Regions from separate parts of the Paenibacillus sp. 3LSP genome, predicted to be linked through region 1. Evidence: predicted binding sites of a transcription regulator. Region 1 holds the regulator's gene; each other region holds the start of a gene.
What was found. The regulator Rex, encoded in region 1, represses fermentation and respiration genes when NADH is low (regulators of the CRP and FNR family bind a similar motif). The targets are predictions, from matches to a motif close to TTGTGAAATATTTCACAA.
Positions count from the first base shown of each region.

Region 2: the regulator Rex is predicted to act here: its motif matches at 3,276-3,293, upstream of adhE (bifunctional acetaldehyde-CoA/alcohol dehydrogenase).
Region 3: the regulator Rex is predicted to act here: its motif matches at 3,793-3,810, upstream of RW092_RS18425 (DoxX family membrane protein).

Region 1 is NZ_JAWDJI010000099.1:750-7,799, reverse strand. Features, by position in the region: gene panC (pantoate--beta-alanine ligase) at 1-468, shown strand, start outside; gene panD (aspartate 1-decarboxylase) at 468-851, shown strand; gene RW092_RS08165 (tetratricopeptide repeat protein) at 1,405-2,037, shown strand; gene dinG (ATP-dependent DNA helicase DinG) at 2,234-5,089, shown strand; gene RW092_RS08155 (redox-sensing transcriptional repressor Rex) at 5,131-5,775, shown strand; gene RW092_RS08150 (amidohydrolase) at 5,772-7,050, shown strand, end outside.
Region 2 is NZ_JAWDJI010000209.1:37,655-44,704, reverse strand. Features, by position in the region: gene pflB (formate C-acetyltransferase) at 1-261, opposite strand, end outside; gene adhE (bifunctional acetaldehyde-CoA/alcohol dehydrogenase) at 506-3,121, opposite strand; gene RW092_RS18045 (Crp/Fnr family transcriptional regulator) at 3,570-4,286, shown strand; gene nirD (nitrite reductase small subunit NirD) at 4,582-4,929, opposite strand; gene nirB (nitrite reductase large subunit NirB) at 4,961-7,050, opposite strand, start outside.
Region 3 is NZ_JAWDJI010000211.1:35,405-42,454, reverse strand. Features, by position in the region: gene RW092_RS18445 (hypothetical protein) at 213-728, shown strand; gene RW092_RS18440 (inorganic phosphate transporter) at 818-1,807, opposite strand; gene RW092_RS18435 (DUF47 domain-containing protein) at 1,892-2,506, opposite strand; gene RW092_RS18430 (DUF3048 domain-containing protein) at 2,702-3,778, opposite strand; gene RW092_RS18425 (DoxX family membrane protein) at 3,953-4,435, shown strand; gene RW092_RS18420 (DODA-type extradiol aromatic ring-opening family dioxygenase) at 4,535-5,323, opposite strand; gene RW092_RS18415 (alpha/beta hydrolase) at 5,435-6,259, opposite strand; gene RW092_RS18410 (hypothetical protein) at 6,394-6,615, opposite strand; gene RW092_RS18405 (DUF1129 domain-containing protein) at 6,878-7,050, shown strand, end outside.

The sequences.
Region 1 (7,050 bases):
CAGCCGGACCGTGCTTATTTCGGGCAAAAAGATGCCCAACAGGTGGCGGTCATTACGCGGATGGTAGAGGATTTGAACTTTGATATCGAAGTGATTCCTTGTCCAATCGTGCGGGAAGCTGATGGATTGGCACTTAGCTCCCGAAATGTATACTTGAGTCCGGAAGAACGGCAGGCAGCGCTTGTTTTATCCCGCAGTCTTGAGGGTGCAAGGGCTAAGGCAGAGGGGCAAACTCCTGTTACCGCAGGGGAGCTGCGGGAGGAAATCCGCGAGAAGATCAGCGCTGAACCGCTGGCGAATATCGATTATGTGGAAGTTTCGGATTTTCCGGAATTGTCGCCTTTGGCAGAGGATGAACGTGTTGATGCAGCCGGCCGCCAAAAAGGGGTGTTGATCGCCGTTGCCGTCAAATTTGGAACAACGCGGTTGATCGACAACGTAATTTTAACGAAAAGGGTGAACCCGTAATGTATAGAACGATGATGAAATCGAAAATTCACCGTGCCACCGTGACGGAAGCGAACCTGAACTACGTGGGCAGCATTACTATAGATGAGGATCTGATGGAGGCTGCCGATCTGTTGGAGAACGAGCAGGTTCAAATCGTCAACAACAATAACGGCGCCCGCCTGGAAACGTACGTGATTCCTGGACCTCGCGGCAGCGGCGTGATTTGCTTGAATGGTGCAGCAGCGCGACTGGTGCAACCTGGTGATAATGTCATCATTATTTCTTATGCTCTAATGTCACCGGAAGAAGTCCGCAGCCACAAGCCAACCGTCGTGTTCGTTGACGAAAACAACAAGCCGGTGGAAAAGGCGCATCAAGAACTCCACGCCATGATCCGCTAAATCGGTTGTTTAATAAGGCACCTTCGGCGTAACGAAGGAGCCATAGAAGGAGGGCTCGGCATTTTTGCCGGGCCCTTGGTGTGTTTAAATATGGTGTGTCCGCGTTACACTATACTGATGTCACCGAAATGTATATGATTTTTCGAGTACATTGGGCTGTGAGCAACAACAACCACCGCAATGTACTTGATTTTTCGCACATAATCTGACTGTAGTTCGCAATCCCTCGCCAATATACATGATTTTTCATATAGAATTAGGCGAAATGCCCGGGAAACGCCTAAATGTACATGAAATTTCGAGTACATTCCGCCCCAAGAGGGCAAAAACACCGCATTGTACATGAAATTTCGAGTACATTGGGGTGTAAGCCGCAACAACCGCTGAAATGTACTTGATTTTTCACATACAATTCCACATACAATTCCACATGACCCCCAGAGATCCATCCCTCAAAAAGTGTAATTCCTCCCTGCCGGAATGAAATCGTCCCGCGAAACAAAAAATGTACGTAAGGCTCGGACTGATTTCATTTTCGTTAGGGGGGATGCGAATGATGTTTCAGCATGTGTTTGCGGAAATGAATGAGATGTTGGACGAAATCACGAGGAAATACCCCTTGGCTGGCCAAGCCCAGAAGCAGGAACTTGCGAAAAAGTGGAACCTGCTTCAGCATATGAGTGACGGCATTATCGAGGAATGGTTGAGCTTTGAGGAGAAAATGGGATATTTACGCCATGCGTTCCGAAGTCTGGAGTCCAGAGAAATTCCCGATCTTCCTGAATTGGATGACCCCGCCTTTGTGAAAGGCCAAGGATATTACAAGCTGCTGATGTTTCCCCAGGCTTCTGCCCAATTCGAGCAGGTGGTGAAGCAATTTACGGACAGCATGTTAGCCCGGACCTATCTGGGGATGTGCCATCTGCACCTCAAGCAATATGACAAAGCCGCCAAGCATTTCTGGATCGTGCTGGAAAAGGCTGCAAATAAGCGCCTGCGTTCTATTATCTACAACGCGCTGGGGTGTATTGAGGCGCACAAGGGCGTATTTGACAAGGCAAAAGAGTACTTCAAGTTGGCTCACCACCATGATCCGTCCTTACCCGAGCCGTTGGCCAATTTGGAGGCCTGTGCGAACAGTACAGGGAAACTCCATTACGGTCCCGAGTTGACGTCGTTATTGTAGATTTATCGCTCATTGACTTGGAAATTCACGCACTTATTACGGCATGTTTTGGAAGCGATGCGAACCCCCGCTTACGGCGGCGCATCGCTTGTTTTATTTTGTGATTTTTATTACAGATATGGTTTGTATTAATTTTCAAATTGGCTATCTTCTGTTATGCTGTAAAGAGACTGGAATGAAGGGACATCTAATTGCAATGAAATATGCTGTGCTTGATTTTGAAACGACGGGTAACCAGTCCTCTGATGAAATCATTCAAGTGGGACTTGCCATTATAGAGCCGGATCGATCAATTTCTCAGGTGTATCGTTCCTTCGTTAAGCCGGGCGTACCGATTCCTCCGTTTATTACGGGGTTAACGGGCATTACCGAAGAGGATGTGAAGGATGCGCCAGAGCTGGACGAAGTGATGGTGGAGATGGTTCCACTACTTAACGACGTCGTGTTGGTTGGGCACAATGTAGCGTTTGATTTTAACTACATGCAGAGCGCCTTGGACAAGACGGGGTATTTGCCGTTTACAGGACGGATTCTGGATACGATGGATTTCCTGAAAATTCTGTTCCCTTCACTGACTTCCTACCAGCTAGGGATGGTGGCGGCGGAGTTTGAGGTGGAGCATGAGCGTCCGCACCAGGCGGACAGTGACGCATTGGCGACAGCGCTGATTTTCCTCAAATGCTTGGAGGAATGTGACCGATTGCCGCTATTGACTTTACAGCGTTTGGCAGATCTGTTTGCCGGTGAGGACAGCGATCTCGGGTGGTTTTTTGATGCCATGGTGCAGGAAAAAGAGCGGGAAGCTTTGCCAAGCGAAGACGGCTATGTCTACTACCGCCAATTCGCCTTGCAGGTGGAAGATTGGCTCGACATCGAAGCGCCAAGGGACAGCACGGAACGTAATCCGCTGGAGAACGTGACCTTCGAGCAGTTTATGGAGCAGGTCCGAGAACGGCTGCGGGAACGATTGCCGCAGTACGAGGAACGGGAAGCTCAGAACATGATGCTACACGAGGTCATGCGAGCTTTTGAGGAAGATAAGCACCTGCTCGTTGAGGCTGGAACTGGGACGGGCAAATCCTTGGGATATCTGCTGCCGGCCATTTACCACAGCGTCAAGAATGAAGAGAAGGTCATGGTGAGCACGCACACGATCAACCTGCAGGAACAGCTTAGAGAGCGCGATGTGCCGTTGTTGACGGAGGTCGTGCCTTTTCCGTTTCGTGCAGCCGTTTTTAAAGGTAGGCAGCATTATTTGTGCTTGCGCAAATTTGAACATAAAATAAATAGAAAAGACTTCTCTACACCTAAAGAAGAGGTGATGACGGCCGCGCAAATGGTCGTATGGCTGACCCAAACAGAAAGCGGCGATGACGAAGAGCTGAATCTCGGCAATCGCGGCGGTGATTTTTGGGAGACAGTGGCCAGTGAGTCGGAATCCTGCTTGGGCCGCTCCTGTCCTTGGTTCCGCAAATGCTTCTATCATCGCGCAAAACACGAAGCCGGTGTCGCGGACGTGGTGATTACGAACCACTCCAAGCTATTTACAGACATCCAGGCGGGGCATCAGCTGCTGCCGGGCTACGAGCGATTAGTAATCGATGAAGCGCATCATTTAGAGGATGTGGCCGGCAAGCATTTGGGGATTCATATGAAGTATTTTACGGTTGTGCATACGCTGACCCGGCTGTATAAAGACAGCAAGACGGGGCAATTGGCCAACCTCCGCAGCACGCTCGAAGCGTCAGCCGCAGAGAAATCCTCGGATTGGTGTTCGGTCATCGACGGAATCTTCCCTACGCTGGTGGATGTGAAGGAGAGCTGGGACAAGCTCAGCGAGTTGCTGTTCAGCTTAATGCCTGACCGCAGTGACGCCGCCCCTGGTGATCCTGGACAGTTCGTGTACCGGTTGCTGCCGAATCGCAAGCCCAAGGATTGGGAGACGTTGACCGCGCTAGAGAATCAAATTTATGTAGGTCTCGGCGACGTGCTTCGGAAAGGGGAGCGCCTTCTGTCCGAAATCCGAGAAGAGCAGGACGATTATGCAGCGGAGAGCTTGATCACCGATATTAGCGGGTTGTTTAAAGATTTAGCCGGAGAACGGGAAGCGCTTCGCTTCTTCATGAAGCTAGAGAGCGAGGATACCGTCTATTGGATGGAAGCGAACGGGAACTTCCGCAGCCGGTCGCTGCAAATGTATGCGGTGCCGATTGACGTCAGCGCTCAGTTGAAGCAATTTTTCTTCGATCGGAAGAAGAGCGTCGTCATGACGTCTGCGACTTTATCTGTAGATAAATCGTTCCAATATATGATTGAGCAGCTTGGCTTGACGGAGGCAGCGGAAGAGGATCGGCTGATCACCGCGATGCTGCCATCGCCGTTTAATTACCGTGATCAGGCGTTGCTGGTGATTCCGCGCGATTTTCCAAGTGTGAAAGGCAGCGTGGGGGATGATCATTTCATTAACACGCTGGTTCAATCGCTGGCGGATGCCGCGGTGGCGACACAGGGGCGCATGCTAGTGCTGTTTACATCGTACAAGATGCTCAGGCAGGTGTATGACCCGCTGAAAGAACGGCTTGCAGCGGAAGGCATCACGGTGATCGGGCAAGGGATGGACAGCGGCAGCCGCACCAAGCTGACCCGGCGCTTCCAAGGGAACAGCGCATCGGTGCTGCTCGGGACAAGCAGCTTCTGGGAAGGGGTGGATATCCCTGGCGAGGCGCTGACCAGTTTAGCAATTGTACGCTTGCCGTTCCAGCCGCCAAACCATCCGCTGGTGGAAGCGAAGAGCGAACGTCTGCAGCGGGAGAAGAAGAATCCATTCATGAAGCTGTCTGTCCCGCAGGCGGTCATTCGCTTTAAGCAAGGGTTCGGACGACTTGTCCGTTCGTCGCAGGATCGCGGCATCGTGATCGTTTATGATACCCGGATCCTGGAATCATATTATGGAAAATATTTCTTATACTCATTGCCAGGACCGAAGATGGAGCATATGCCATTAACTCAAATGGTGCCGCGTATCTCGGAATGGTTAAATCCCGAAGCCTAAGCCGCTTCATAGATCGTAATGGAGAATAGGGGGAACAATGCATGAAGTCAGATAAAATTTCGGACGCTGTCGTCCGCAGACTGCCGGTTTACCTGCGTTTTTTAAATGAACTCAGCCGCCGTGAGGTGCCAACGGTGTCCTCCCAGGAGCTTGGACAGAAGCTGGATCTTAATCCGGCGCAAATCCGTAAGGATTTAGCTTATTTCGGCGATTTTGGCCGGAAGGGGATCGGCTACGATGTCGCTTATTTGATTGAGAAAATTCAACAAATTTTAAATCTGGACCAACAGATTAACGTCGCGCTGGTGGGCGCCGGGAATCTGGGCCAAGCCCTTTCGAATTATAATGCGTATTTGAAGGATAATATGAAGATTGTTGCGGTGTTCGACGCTTCGCCGGCGAAAATCGGTAAGCAGATCAACAACATTACGATTCAGCCGATCGAAGAGCTGGCGGAAACTGTTCGGGCGAAAAATATCCGCATTGGCATCATCACCGTACCGGATACAGAAGCCCAACGGGTGGCGGACGAGCTGGTGGCCGCCGGAATCGGTGCGATTCTGAACTTCGCGCCAACGATTCTGAAGGTTCCGCCGGAAGTTCGGATTCATGCGGCTGATTTCACCACAGATTTGCTGAGCTTGGCTTACTACTTGGAAAACGGAAAGGAAACAAGCAACGTATGAGTCGGAAATGGTTAATTAAGAACGGGACGTTTGCCGTTTTAGATGCGGATCGTCCTGTGGTTCACGGATATATGCTCGTTGAGGGCGATACGATCAGCTATATCGGGGAAGAGCGCCCGGAAGGCGTGGAAGGCGCCGAGACTTTGGACGGCAAAGGGTTGTTATTCTTGCCGGGCCTGATCAATACCCATGGCCATGCGGCGATGTCGCTGCTGCGCGGTTACGGAGATGACATGGTGCTGCAAACCTGGCTGCAGGAGAAAATGTGGCCAATGGAAGCCAAATTTACGGCAGCGGATGTGTATGCCGGTACGGCATTGTCCGTGTTGGAAATGCTCAAGGGCGGCACGACGACGTTCCTGGATATGTACGATCATATGGACGAAGTGGCCAAAGTCGTGGAGGAATCAGGCATTCGCGCCGTGCTGATGCGCGGGGCCATCGGTTTGTGCTCCCCGGAAGAGCAAGATCAGAAGCTCAAGGAAGCGATCGCGTTTGCGCAGAACTGGCACGGCAAGGCAGAAGGACGCATCACCACGATGATGTCACCGCATGCACCGTACACCTGCCCGCCGGCTTTCATCGAGAAATTTGTGCAAGCTGCCCATGATCTCGATTTGCCAATGCATACGCATATGTCGGAGACGCGCGCCGAGGTAGAGCAGAACGTGAACGATTACGGCGTCCGTCCGGTAGAGCATTTGTTGAAGCTGGGGATGTTCTCCCGCCCAACCCTGCTTGCCCATGCGGTGCATTTGACCGACGAGGAAATCGATATCTTGGCAGCCCACGGAGTTACAATTTCGCATAACCCGGGCAGTAACTTGAAGCTGGCCAGCGGTGTCGCCCGCGTACCTGAACTCTTGAAGAAAGGCGTAGTGGTATCGCTGGGGACCGACGGTCCGGCGAGCAACAATAACCTGGATATGCTGGAGGAGATTCGTTTGGCTGCGCTGATCCATAAAGGCGTATCCGGCGATCCAACGGCGGTTCCGGCACTGGAAGCCTTGAAGATGGGAACGGAATACGGTGCAAAATCAGTCTTCTTGCAAAATACAGGCAAGCTGGCTGCAGGCATGAAGGCAGATATTATCGCCTTGAACACGGAGCAAGCCCATTTCCTGCCGAGAACAGATTATATCTCCCATACCGTTTACTCCGCTGGGGCCAAGGACGTGGAGCATGTCTGGGTGAACGGCAAGCAGGTTGTCAAACACGGGGCTTGCTTGACGCTGGATGAGGAACGTATCCGCTACGAGGCGCAGGCGGCGTTTG
Region 2 (7,050 bases), on a different contig from region 1:
AATCGTCGACGGCGTATTCACGTCTACATCCAGGACCCCTCCAGCTTCCCGTTCTTTCACGGACAGCTGCGATACGATATCCCACAACGCTTTCGTGTTCGCCGTAGCGCCTTTCAAGAAGGATTCATTTCCTTCATAAGGATTCACGTTGGATTGGATGAAATCGCGCGTATCCACTTCCTTCATCCATTTCCCAGCTTTGAAGCCTCTCCATGCGTTTTGTGCCTTCGTTTCTGTTACTTCTCTTTCGATCACCGACATCTTGATTCCCTCCATTTATATATGTGGTCGCGGTTGAAGGTCTATCCCGCGCCTCATGATCCCTAAAATTTGTGATACTTTTCACAACTTAGACAATTATGGTACCCGGCCCCGAAAGACCGGGTTCCACTCACTTATTTCTGAGGGATCATTTATACTGTAATCATAGCTCTTCCTATCCAAAAAGATTGTGACAAATATCACATTGAGTGATATTTGTCACCTTTTTTACCCGCCTGTTCACTTATTCTTCAAATCTACCATAGAAGGCATCGCGATAAATCTCAGCCAGCTCGCTGACCAGCGGCAGCTTCGGATTCGCCGTCGTACATTGGTCTTCGAAGGCACGGTCCGCCAGGTAATCGACGCGCGATTCGAAATCCTTCGCATCGAAACCAAGCGCTTGGAACGATTCCGGAATGCCCAGCTTCTTGTTCAGATCGCGCACCGCTTTGATCAAGCTCTTCACGCCTTCTTCCGTCGTGCGAGCCGGCAGACCCAGAATGCGGGCAATTTCTGCATAACGTTCATCGGCAACGAAATTTCTGTATTTCGGCCATGCCGCAAATTTCGTTGGTTTCTTCGCGTTGTAGCGGATGACGTGCGGCATCAGAATCGCATTGGTACGTCCATGAGCCGTACCGTATTGACCGCCCCATTTGTGCGCCAAGCTGTGGTTGATGCCAAGGAATGCGTTGGCGAACGCCATCCCTGCGAGCGTCGAAGCGTTGTGCATTTTCTCACGGGCCAGCTTGTCACCGGTCAGTGCCGATTTCTCCAGGTATTGGAACACCAGTTGGATCGCTTTAATCGCCAGACCGTCTGTGTAGTCGTTCGCCATAACCGAGACATAAGCTTCGATCGCATGCGTCAGTACGTCCATTCCGGTATCTGCGACTGCAACTTTTGGCAAGCTGTATACGAATTCAGGGTCGATAATCGCGACGTCCGGCGTCAGCTCGTAATCCGCCAACGGGTATTTCGTATTGCCGTTGATTTTATCCGTGATTACCGAGAACGAGGTCACTTCGGAACCGGTACCCGACGTTGTTGGAATCGCCACGAACTTCGCTTTTTGGCCGAGACGCGGATATTTGTAGATCCGTTTGCGAATATCCATAAATTTTTGCTTCAGATTGTGGAAGTCGGTATCCGGATATTCATAGAACAGCCACATGCCTTTGGCTGCGTCCATCGGCGAACCGCCGCCCAGCGCGATAATGCAGTCCGGCTGGAATTTCGCCATCAGCTCTGTACCGCGTTGTACAGTCGTGGTCGATGGATCGGGTTCAACGTCCGAGAACACTTCGATGGCGACTGGCGTTTGGCGTTGACGCAAGAAATGTTCGACTCTTTCCACATAGCCAAGCTTCACCATCATCGGGTCAGTCACGATCATGACGCGGGAGATGTCCGGCATCTTCGCCAAGTATTGCGTCGAGTTTTTCTCGAAGTAAATTTTGCTAGGCACTTTAAACCATTGCATGTTCACGGTACGATGATTCACCCTTTTCACGTTGATCAGATTCACGGCCGTTACGTTCGACGAAGTCGAGTTGCGTCCATACGATCCGCAGCCCAGTGTCAGCGACGGCAGGTTCGTGTTGTAGATGTCGCCGATACCGCCTTGCGAAGAAGGTTGGTTCACCAGGATCCGGCAGGTTGGCATCCGTTCGGAGAATTGTTGAATCACTTCATCATTATTCGAGTGGATGACCGAGGAATGACCCATACCGCCGAATTGCACCACTTCCAGCGCACGCTTAATGCCTTCCTCTGCATTTTTCACTTTGTAGCAAGCGAGTACAGGACTCAACTTTTCTGCAGACAATGGGAATTTCGGGCCAACGCCTTCGATCTCGGCAACGAGAATTTTCGTTCCGGCCGGGACGTCGATGCCGCACATTTCCGCGATTTTTACGGCCGATTGACCAACGATCGCAGGGTTCACCGCACATTTTTCAGCGTTGATCGCGCCTGCGGTCAGCTTCGCAGCTTCTTCTTTATTTACAAAATAGCAGCCGTTGGCGATCATTTTCTTCTTCACTTGGTCAAAGATCGGTTCTTCGATAATTACCGCCTGTTCGGATGCGCAAATCATGCCGTTGTCGAACGTTTTGGACAAGATCAGGTCGTTAACCGCTTGATCCAGGTCGGCGCTCTTCTCAATGAAGCAAGGAACGTTACCAGGGCCTACGCCGAGGGCCGGTTTACCGCAGCTATAAGCCGCTTTAACCATCGCGGAACCGCCGGTAGCCAGAATGCAAGCTACGTCCGGGTGATTCATCAGCGCGTTCGTGCGATCCATGGAAGGATCTTCGATCCATTGGATGCAGTCCGCAGGTGCGCCGTGTTTAACGGCCGCTTCAAGCAATATTTTAGCGGCTTCTGCACTACATTTTTGCGCGGATGGATGGAAGCCGAAGATGATCGGATTGCGTGTCTTCACGGCGATCAGCGCTTTGTAAATCGTAGTCGATGTCGGGTTCGTAACTGGAGTAATCCCCATAATGATCCCGAGCGGCTCGGCGATTTTTTGGAAGCTTTCGTAAGGATTGTCTTCGATGACGCCAACTGTTTTTTGGTACTTAATGCTGTTCCAAATATACTCCGTTGCAAACATGTTCTTGATGATTTTATCTTCGTAAACGCCGCGTCCCGTTTCCTCGATCGCCATTTTCGCCAGATACATATGCTTGTCGAGTCCAGCCAAAGCCATCGCTTGCACAATCTTGTCGATCTGCTCCTGATCCATGCTCATGAAAGCTTCGGAAGCTTTCTTCGCTTTGTCGATCAACGTTTGAATATACTCTTGTGCGGTTGGCTGAGCTTTCACAGCCACTTCGTTTTTAACAGCCATCTCTCTCACCCTCCTAAATTTTTGGATTAGGGATTTGCTTGCACATGGTGGACTAAAATTTAATTTGTGAAAAAATTCACTTATGAGCGAATCCCTATGAAGCTTGTGTGCTTCTCTTTATGTCTTGATCATAGCACAGGCTTTTTGTTTTGTATAGTGAATTTTTTCACATACTTTAAAAAAGTTGAAAGTTTTTCGCTTGCCACGATAAATTTTTCATATATACTTTACATTGTGTACATAGTGTCTCTTTGAAATACTTATCGAATGCTGCGAGCGCCAGTTTATTAATTTGCACCGTTTTTAGCGTGAATATCCGATTCGACATAGTGAAATTTCTCACAATGTTCACTTTTTCGGGCTTTATAGCCCCCAAAAATTAAAAAAAACCAGTTATAATTAATTTAAAATTTTCAGAAAAATTTGGAGCACAAAGGGGAAATCGATGATGAGTGAAATTGTGAATGCCACCCTGCCCCGCGGCAATACGAGCTGTTTTTCAGAGCAAAACTTCAATCGCCTTCTCGTTACGATGAAAGACAAATCTTATCCCGAGGGGACACATTTGTTCTGGGAAGGAGACTATTCCGATAAACTGTTCTACATCAAGCGCGGCCGCGTGAAGTTGACGAAATCGACAGATGAGGGCAAAGAGTTGATCCTCTACATGTATGGTGTCGGCGATATGGTTGGGCAAGCCGATCCGTTCTTCAGCTCGAAGCATAGTTTTACCGCCGAAGTTATCGAAGACTGTGAAATCGGTATTATTGAGCAGAAGGACCTGGAAATCATGATTTGCCAGCATTGCGATTTCGCCATCGATTTCATGAAATGGATGGGCATCCATCACCGTTTGACGCAAACCAAATTCCGCGATTTGATGATGTACGGCAAACCGGGCGCTTTGTGCTCGACCTTGATTCGCTTGAGCAATACGTACGGTGAACCGCACGGAGATGCAATTCTGATCAATAAGAAGATCACCCATACTGACTTGTCCAACATGATCGGGGCAACGCGCGAAAGTGTCAACCGGATGCTAAGCGACCTGCGCAAAAAAGAAGCGCTGGACTATGAGAACGGGATGATCGTAATCAAAGACCTGGTCATGCTGCAAGATATTTGCCACTGCGAGCTGTGCCCGAACGAAATCTGCCGTATTTAACCGCCTAGTACTCGCCCTATATACGGCGTTAGTTCCGGTGTATTGAACCGTCCCATGATTGGAGGGCGGTTTTTTTACTTTCCTCCCATCGCGCAAAAAAATCCCCCAATCCTCTTCGCTACCCAATGAGGTTGGGGGATACTTGTGTGGTTATGCGCCCTATGCTTTCTTGCGCACGGTCGAAATGAACCAATATGCCATGCCGACGAATACCGCACCGCCCCCAAATCAAACTTGCCTCATGCTTCAAAAATAGCGCGGCGACCTTCCGATCACCGCGCTGTCAATAGCCGCACTACGCTTGCTGCAAAGCAGCAGCGGCAATGTAGACCTGTTCGTCCTCCACCTTGACCGGGAACATCGTGACCTGCCCGGTATCCGGTGCTTGAACGAGCCCGGTGGTCAGGTCGATTTTCCAATCATACAACGGATCATACAGATAATGACCCGATACGATCCCCTCGGCCAGCGGTCCGCCCTTTGGATGCGGATTTTGGTTCAGCGCCGCAAAAATCCGGCCATCCGATGTTCGGAACACGGCAATTTGCAGGCCGGCCACTTCCACGACACGCCCGATTTGCGGCAGAAAATCCTCCAAGGCACCAACAGGATAAAACGTTTCGCCCTTACTCTCCATACTCATGCACCATGACCCCTTTCTCCAGGACGCTGTATTACAGCTGGCTGCTCACTTCTAACGAGTGATACAATTTGCCAAGCTGTTCGTTGTCGTTCAGCACTTTTTTCCATGGATCGGATACTTGCTTCAAAGCAAATTCAATCCGTTCCATCAGCGCTTTGCGGTTCTTCACATCGTCAACGATAACCGAGCGGATATGTTCAAGGCCCATCCGTTCCACCCATTCCGACGTTCTCTCCAGGTAGTTGCCGGTTTCACGGTAGTACTGCATCAGCGCGCCGCACACTTCAATCAATTCTTCATCGGTTTTCACCTTGCACAGCGAGTCCGCCAAGCGCGGCTTGATCCCGCCGTTACCGCCAATGAAGACCTCCCAACCGCCGTCATTGCCAACGATCCCGATATCTTTGGTGCACGACTCGGCGCAGTTACGCGGGCAGCCGTTAACCGCCATCTTAAATTTCGCCGGGAAGTCCAGCCGCTCGAATTTGCGCTCCAGCAGCGCGCCCATACCCATTGAATCCTGGGTGCCAAAACGGCAGAACTGCGAACCAACGCAGGTCTTTACTGTGCGCAACGATTTGGCATAAGCATAACCTGACGGCATATCCAGCTCCGCCCACACCTTCGGCAGGTCCTCTTTCTTCACGCCGATCAAATCCAGCCGTTGTCCGCCCGTGACCTTGACCACCTTGACATTGTATTTCAACGAAACATCGGCGATTTTCTTCAGATCTTCCGGCGTCGTGACGCCGCCGTACATCCGCGGCACCACGGTATACGTGCCGTCCTTCTGGATGTTGGCATTCATCCGTTCGTTGACGAAACGCGAAGCTTTTTCATCTTCATGGGTATCCGGGTAGATCATGCCCAGATAGTAGTTAATCGCCGGCCGACACTTCGAGCAGCCTTCCGGCTGCGTCCATCCGAGCACATTCATCACTTCTTTGGTTGTCTGCAGCCCTTTCGCTTTAATCTCGGCAACGATCTCGTCCCGGCTAAGCGTAGTGCAGCTGCAAATCCCCTGTTTCGCCGATTGGGTAAAGCCATCACCAAGCACATATTGCAGGATCTGCTCGACGACCGGTTTACAGCCGCCGCAAGATCGAGTCGCTCCGGTGCTCGCTTTAATCTCGTCGACCGTCGTCATCCCTTGATTTACGATGCAGTCTACGATCGTGCCTTTCGTCACCCCGTTACAGCCGCAGACGATTTCCTCATCGCTCATCGTTTCGACCGATGCCTTCTTCTTGGTGCCGCCGCAGCAACCCCCGCCCATCAGCGATTCGTACAACTCATCGGTCATCTCCGCGCCTTGCTTAATCAGCTTCTGCAGCTCAGCCGAATCTGTGATATCCCCGAACAGCACTGCCCCAACCAGCTTGCCGTCCTTCAGCAAAATTTTCTGATAGGTGCGTTTCCACTCGTCCTTGCTGACGATCACCGTATGCTCCGGTCCATCGATAAATTCACCGGTGGAGAATACATCCACGCCGGAAATTTTGAGCTTGGTCGATACGACCGAACCCTCATAAGGCGCGGTATCCACGCCGCTGATATGCTTCGCCAACACCATCCCCTGCTCGAACAAAGGCGCAACCAGACCGTAACAAACCCCGCGGTGCTCCGTACATTCCCCCACTGAATACACGCCTTCAAGCGAGGTTTGCAGATAGTCGTTCACGACGATCCCACGGTTCACTTCGATGCCGCTGGCTTTAGCAACCGCAACATTAGGTCGGATCCCCACAGCCATAACAACGAATTCTGCCTCCAGCTCCGTCCCGTCGGCAAAGCGCAGGCCGCGAACCCGATGGTCGCCAAACAGCTCCGTCGTTTGTGCGCCCATCTTAAATTTGATCCCTTGCCGCTCCAACTCTGCTTTCAACATGCTCGCTGCCTGATGGTCTAACTGGCGTTCCATCAGATCTTCCATCAAATGCACAACCGTCACGTCCATCCCCAGTTGCACAAGACCTTTGGCCGCTTCCAATCCCAACAGTCCACCGCCAATGACGGCCGCCTTCTTGTAGGTCTTCGCCGCCTCCAACATTTGCTTGCAGTCCGCGATGTCACGGAAGCCAACGACCCCTTCCTTATCGCTGCCTGGAATCGGCAAGATCA
Region 3 (7,050 bases), on a different contig from region 1:
ATTCGTCCATACGCAAGGCAGGGCGGGCACATACAGTATAGTAATACAAACGCCTAGCCAGGGATCATCACGCCGATCTCACCATCCGCGCGTGTCCCCTTCGGCGGATGTCATTTCGCTCCTAGGTCTTGTCTCGGGAGGGCGGACAAGAAGGAAACGGGCCTTACGGTCAGCCTGCCCGGGCAAAATATCCGAAAAGGAAAGTGATACCCATGCCTCATAACTATGATTCCCGCCAGGGTCCGGTGCCCCCGTTCCATCCGTACACCCATTTTTACCCGGGGGTGAATCCGTACGAAATTAAAGCGGAGGCTTCCTCGCTGGTTCCTTATTCTCCGCCGACACCCACACCGACCCAGGCGCCAACACCTACCCCGGCTGCGACAACCACGCCAAAAGCCGGCGGTCTGTCCTTGCCCAGCTTAAGCGACTTGAAAGGCATCGTCGACCGCATGGGCGGGATCGACGGCATCTTGGCAACGATGGGCCAGGTGCAGAAAGTTATGCAGACCGTACAACAATTCGCCCCGATGGCGAAGCTGCTTACCTCGCTCTTGCCCGGCGGCAAAAGCAGACCCGGCAGCCTCGGCCGGGACGATTACCCGCCCCGCCGCCGCAAATCCAATCGCAAGAAAAGCGGCAGCCGTACCGGATCTGGCCGCATTGGTAAACGCTCCGCAACCGGCAAATCCGGCAAGTCGGTTAAATCGGGAAAACGCCGCCGTTAACCCGGCGGCGGCTTTATTTTTTACTTGGCTGCCCAGCACCAAATCTAACCCAAAAAAAGCCAATCCTCATCAGATTGGCTTAACTCCATTTAGAACAACAATTTATAGATTAACCCCGCCATGACAAACACAATCGGAATCGTAATTACCCAGGCAATCACGATGCGCCCAGCCATCGACCAACGTACGGCAGAGAACCGTTTGGCAGCACCTACACCAAGGATGGACGAGGTGATGGCATGCGTCGTGCTGACGGGCAAATGAAACAACGTGGCCCCGAAAATAACCGATGCAGCGGAAAGATCCGCGGCGAAACCGTTGATCGGCTCGATTTTGAAGATCTTCGTACCCATCGTCTTGATGATTTTATAACCGCCCACCGATGTCCCCAGCGCCATTGCTGTTGCTGCGGCCAGCTTAACCCACAACGGTACCTCCATATGATCTTGGAAATCCGCGGTGACCAAGGCGAACGTAATAATCCCCATCGCTTTCTGCGCATCGTTGGTGCCGTGCGTGAAGCTTTGGATCGCTGCGGTTACGATTTGCATCGACCGGAAGCCTTTGTTCACCGTATGCGGACTACGCCGCGCAAAGATCCATCGCAAGATGGTCATGATGATATAACCAATCACAAAAGCGATGATTGGGGAGAACACCAGCCCTTCCACAATCGTTGTAAATCCGCTCCAGTTCAGCTTGTCCGCCCCAGCTCCAACGTAGACCGCCCCAGCTAAGGAACCGATCAGCGCATGAGAAGAAGAGGATGGGATGCCAAACCACCAGGTAATGAGGTTCCAAATAATTGCCGACAATAGTGTGGCGACCAGGACTTCCAGACCATTATCCAGCTTTGCCGGATCTGCGACACTGCCCCCGATCGTTTTGGCGACCCCGGTAAACAAGATAGCACCTAGGAAGTTCATAACCGCAGCCATCATGATGGCTGTGCGCGGCTTCAGCGCCCGTGTTGATACTGAAGTCGCAATCGCATTGGCCGTGTCATGAAACCCGTTAATGAAGTCGAACGCCAACGCCAGTATGATAACGATAAGCATAATCATTAAACTCGTATCCATAGCATTTTTGCACAGATGGCTATCTCTCTATGTAAATCCGCGCAATTCCAACCTCCCGAACATCGAATATATAGTGAAGTTATCTTAAGAATTACGCATGATGATGGATTCCAGCATGTTGGCGACCTTCTCAGCGGCATCAGTTGTCGTCTCCAACCGCTCGTAAATCTCTTTCTTCTTGATCAATTCGATTGGATCGGTAACCTTCATGAACAATTCCTTGATGCAAATCCGCAGCAGCTCATCGCCTTGATTCTCCAGGTCGTTGAGACGAATCGTATATTCGCGGATCGCCAGCAGTTTTTTCTGGGATAGCAAATGAATCGCCTTTTGAATCTCATAAGCCGAGTTACGCAAAATTTCGGCAAAGCGCGCGATATATTCATCCGGCCCGTTCAGATTGTACATGAAAAAGCGGGATGTCGTGGCTTCCAAACCATCGATCACATCGTCGAGCGCGGTAATCAAATGCATAATATCGTCACGCTCAATAGGCGTAATAAACGTTTTGTTTAATTCCACGATGATTTTATGTGTGTACTCATCGCATTGGGATTCGAACTCCTTCATCTTCTTGGCGAAGGCTTCAACGTCCTTGAAGTCCGCGACCTGCTGGGCGAAATAGTCCGCCGAGTGCACGATCGTATCTGCCATATTCTCTAACGTCTGGAAAAAGATATCTTTCTTCTTCAGTCGCATCAGTATCCCCTTTTCTCTCCATAAGGTAGTTCTTGGGTTGATGTTTTACACAACCCTGAATATCTTATCACAACTGCATCATAGATAGGAAATATTGTCGCAAACATTTCACCATCATTCGCTTATATTTCCCCTGATTCTCCCAAAGTTATCCTCTAATCACCATAAAAATACATAATTCGCCTTTTTTCGCCTTTACTCTGCCTTTACATGACTGTCGAAACTCGGCGAATTGGGAACGACGTGAATAAAGGTCTGTCCCGGCACCATCGGAATCTCCGCGTTATCCTGAATGAACCGGATGATATCGCCCTCCTTGCGGATCCAATTGGCCCGAATGACTTTGCCTTGCTGGAACAATATCGCGTCCCCGCCCAGTTGCAGTCCGACTTCCAGACGACCGACATCGTCCAGTACCCGGTGGTCTGCTCCCATGACAACAACATTCGCAGCGGTCACTGGATCACCGGTTTCCAAGTCCTTGTGAGGCTCCCCATTCATAAACCGCTTGTAAAGCCCGGACGAAGCATCATAATCGTAACCAACCCGGTAGCTGTCCAGTTGGAACTTAATCTCTACGTGAGTGGCGGTCTCCAGCGAATGAGGCTGTTCATTTTCCTTATAAAAAAGATACCCCGGCACCGCTGTATCTTCCGTAGCAAACCCGCGCTTCGCGGCGCCTTCCAGCAGCTTCTCTACGTTGGAATACAAATTGTGCGGCGCCTTCCGGGACTTGTCCCGCCAGAAGTAAGCACCGGCATTGGTGATCTCGTCCAAATCCTCTTTATGCTGTCTTTGCAGGATCGCAAACGCTTCGTTGCTCGCCCCGGCATGCACCAACACCCCGTGGTAGCTCTCGCCCAAATCGATCATGTACGGGCGAATGCTGCGAATCGGGCCGATCTTGGCGTTGTCCGCATGACTGTGGAAGATGGATACAAGCCGCGTGACTCCGCCTTCCGCCAATACCTCGTATACAACATCCGCGTCGATTAATCCGGATTGCGGGCGAGCGGCTGGCGCATTGTTAATCATGATCGCCAGCGGTCTGCGGGTCAGCGGCTCCTCCAGCGGCAATCCCGTCAGCGGAGCCGTATAGGCTGGCGGCGCCGGTTCGGGCTCAGCAGTGTCCTCCGGGGTCTCCGTCTGTTGCGGCGGCACTTGGGTTTCCTCAGGCGAGGCCGTCTCCCCGACCTTCCCGCACGCGGCGAGCATCATGATAAGCAAGAATAAGAGCAGCAGCCAACTTAACTTCAATGATTTCAAAGGCATGTCCTCCGTCAAAATTCTTAAGTTTTTTACATTATACGTTGAATTCCTCTACTGGGGGAAGCCGGAAACAAAGCAAACTTCCTCGCAAACTCCTCTATTTCACCTTAATTCTTGATTTGGGGGTTTAAAATCGAGCTCTTCATCTGCATACTACAGGAAAGGAGAGATGAAGAGATGATCGTAAAATGGTTAAGGGAGAGCCTTGTTGCCTCTTGGCTCCTCTTGCTGTTCAGACTATATGTAGGTTATGAGTGGCTTACTTCCGGTTGGAGCAAAATTACCGGCGGATTTGATTCCGCTGGATTTCTAACAGGCGCATTGGCCAAGAGCGGCGGCGACCATCCCGCGGTGCAAGGCTGGTGGGCATCTTTTCTCGAGCATGTTGCTTTGCCAAATGTCAGTTTGTTTAATATCCTTGTCCCTTACGGCGAGGTGCTCGTCGGGCTGGGCTTAATTCTGGGCGGTTTTACTTGGCTGGCAGCCTTCTTTGGCATGGTCATGAACTTTGCCTTCCTGTTCTCCGGCACCGTAAGTACGAACCCGCAGCTGCTGCTGCTCCAAATCTTTATCGTCGTCGCCGGCACGAACGCCGGGCGGATCGGCTTGGACTACTTCATCCAGCCTCACTTCCGCAACCGCTATGGACGGCGGCGTTAACCGGTCACAACTTCAAAAAAAGAAAAGCGCAGACCCCAACCCTTGAGGTTCTGCGCTTATTTATATGGATCGGTCGTTCCGAACCAGGTTAATTGCCCGTCAACGACCGCCGAACTTCCAGCAGTTTAAGCTAAGGCTGCCGTATTGATAATCCTGAAACAACTTCACAGCATGCCGTTCATCGTCTGCCGATCCCATGGCGTAGAAGAGCGGAACAAAATGCTCCCGTCCATACGAAGGGATCGCCATTCGGACATGCGGGGCTTTGCGGTCATAATCAAAGAGCTGCCGCAAGTCCCAGTTCTCCAGCTGCTGGCCAATCCAATCGTCAAACTCCACGGCCCACGCTGCCGGTTCTCGGCCTTCCCAGTCGAGCAAACGAAGATTATGAACAAGTCCGCCGCTGCCGATGACCAGAACGTTCCGTTGCCGCAACTCTGTGAGCATTTTGCCGATGGCATACTGCTCTTCCGGCTCGCGTTTGGCGTCCACCGACAAGGCTACGACAGGGATATTGGCAGACGGATACATCAGCCGCAGCACTACCCAGGCTCCATGGTCCAGGCCTCTGCCGGTTGATGCTTTGTAAGGCAGATTGTGTGCTCGAAAAATCGCCTCGATCTCTCCACTAAGCTCAGGGCTGCCCGGGGCAGGGTACTCGATTTCATACATCTCTTCCGGGAAGCCGTAGAAATCGTGCATCGTCGTATGCTTCGCATCCGTTGAGACCCATTGATCCGGAGCATCCCAGTGCGCCGAGAAGACCACAATGGCATCGGGCGGCTCCAGCATTTCCTGACCTAGACGGTGAAGAAAATCCGTATACGCGTTCTTCTCAATCGCTAATGTAGGCGATCCATGTGCAATAAACAATGCAGGCTGAGACATCTCCCAAACCTCCCTACGCCAAAAAATGGTTACACCTTCATTGTATCCATCCCCGAAGGATTTTACCAGTTTTTGTACGCGTGGGTTTGACGTTGTTCTCCTGTAATGATCTCAGATCATCCAATGCTGCCACTCCGACTGCAGAGCTTCCAAACCTCCAAGCCATTCCTTGGTCTTCCGGATGACCTGTTGCTGATGATCGCCGGATGAAAACGTGTGATTGCCTTGGAAAATAATCTCCTTATCGCAGCGCCCTTCGGGGCGCAGCCAGAATACCTTCTGATATAAGAAAGCATAATCCGCCGGAATAATATCGTCTGAGGTTCCATGCACGACCAAGACGTCACCGGCAAATTTAACGGCTTCCTGGAACGGTTGATATTCGCCCAGCGAATCAAAAAATTCCGGCGTTAGTCTATAACCCAAATAATCGGCGCTTCCTTGCTTGACCGCCCGGTCATAGAGATCGCGTCCGGTGATTTTCACAATATCGCTGAACGGATAGCCCACCGCCGACCATAGGACAAGGTTCTTCACACGCCGATCGCGAATTGCGGTTAAGAGAGCGATCAACCCGCCAAGGCTATGTCCAAGCAACGATACCCGGGTCGGATCAACGTCAAATGCGCTTAAGCCATAATCCAGCACTGAACGGGTCTGGGCGATCATCGACTCTACGCCATGGTCGCCGTAAGAACCGGTGCTCTCGCCGCATCCGAGATAGTCGAAGCGAAGCACGAGGAAGCCGTCGGCTGCAAGCTCCCTTGCAGTCTTGACGAATAGACGGTCGACGCCGATACGGCTGCCTACAAATCCGTGACAGATGACGACCAAGGGAGCGCGATGGCAGCGCCCCCCTTGTTTGTTCTCGGCCGGGTAATGTATGCTGGCCGCAAGCTGTTCTTCTCCATGATTGATGACGATCTGTCTTTCCATAACCCGTCTCCTCCCCCGTACTTCGGCAATGATATATACTTTAAATCCGATAAGTTTAATATGATTTAAACTTATCTTATCATTACCCGAGCCGAGGTGTCAATCGGATCGCTGAAGAATCGCAAGAAACTCACTTACTCGTAGGATTGGCGGAAGTACGCATGGGTCGTAACCCGGCCCTCCCATTCTTTCATAAACCGGTGATTCCCCAGATCCCCTTCGTCACATGCCTCGTCATCCCCGCATAACATGGCGATTTCTTCATCGCTCTCATTGGTTACGACTTCTTCCAGGCTTCCCCGAGAGTTGCTGTTCAGCAAATACCTCCGGGTCAGCTCCGATTCATATTTTCCCATGGCTCTGCCTCCCGCAACTTTAGTATGATGATGTGCAGACCGGCCTGTCAGGCATCAAATCCAAATTTAGGCTGAGGCCGACGCCTGCCGTTTTGCTTAGGAACTAGTTTTTGGTGGGAAGGACGCTTTTTATTCCTGGTTCAAGGAATGTTCATAATCCATTAGTTCTGTTTCCCTTCCACTTCTGCCGTGCCTTGGTCCCTTGCGAATGAGACAATCTATGCAGTATACTACGGAAGAAACTGGGAGGAGAGATACTACCATGTACATCCACGAAATGATCGGCGAAACCAAACGGCTGCGACAGCAAATGACGCCGGAGAACGAAGCGTATTTCGGGGAAATGGTCTTGTACTTCCGTTCCGGCTCCAGCTCGCTTAGTGAGGCCAAGGGGGAAGAGCTCCTGCTAGACATTGCCCGGCAAATCATCAAGAG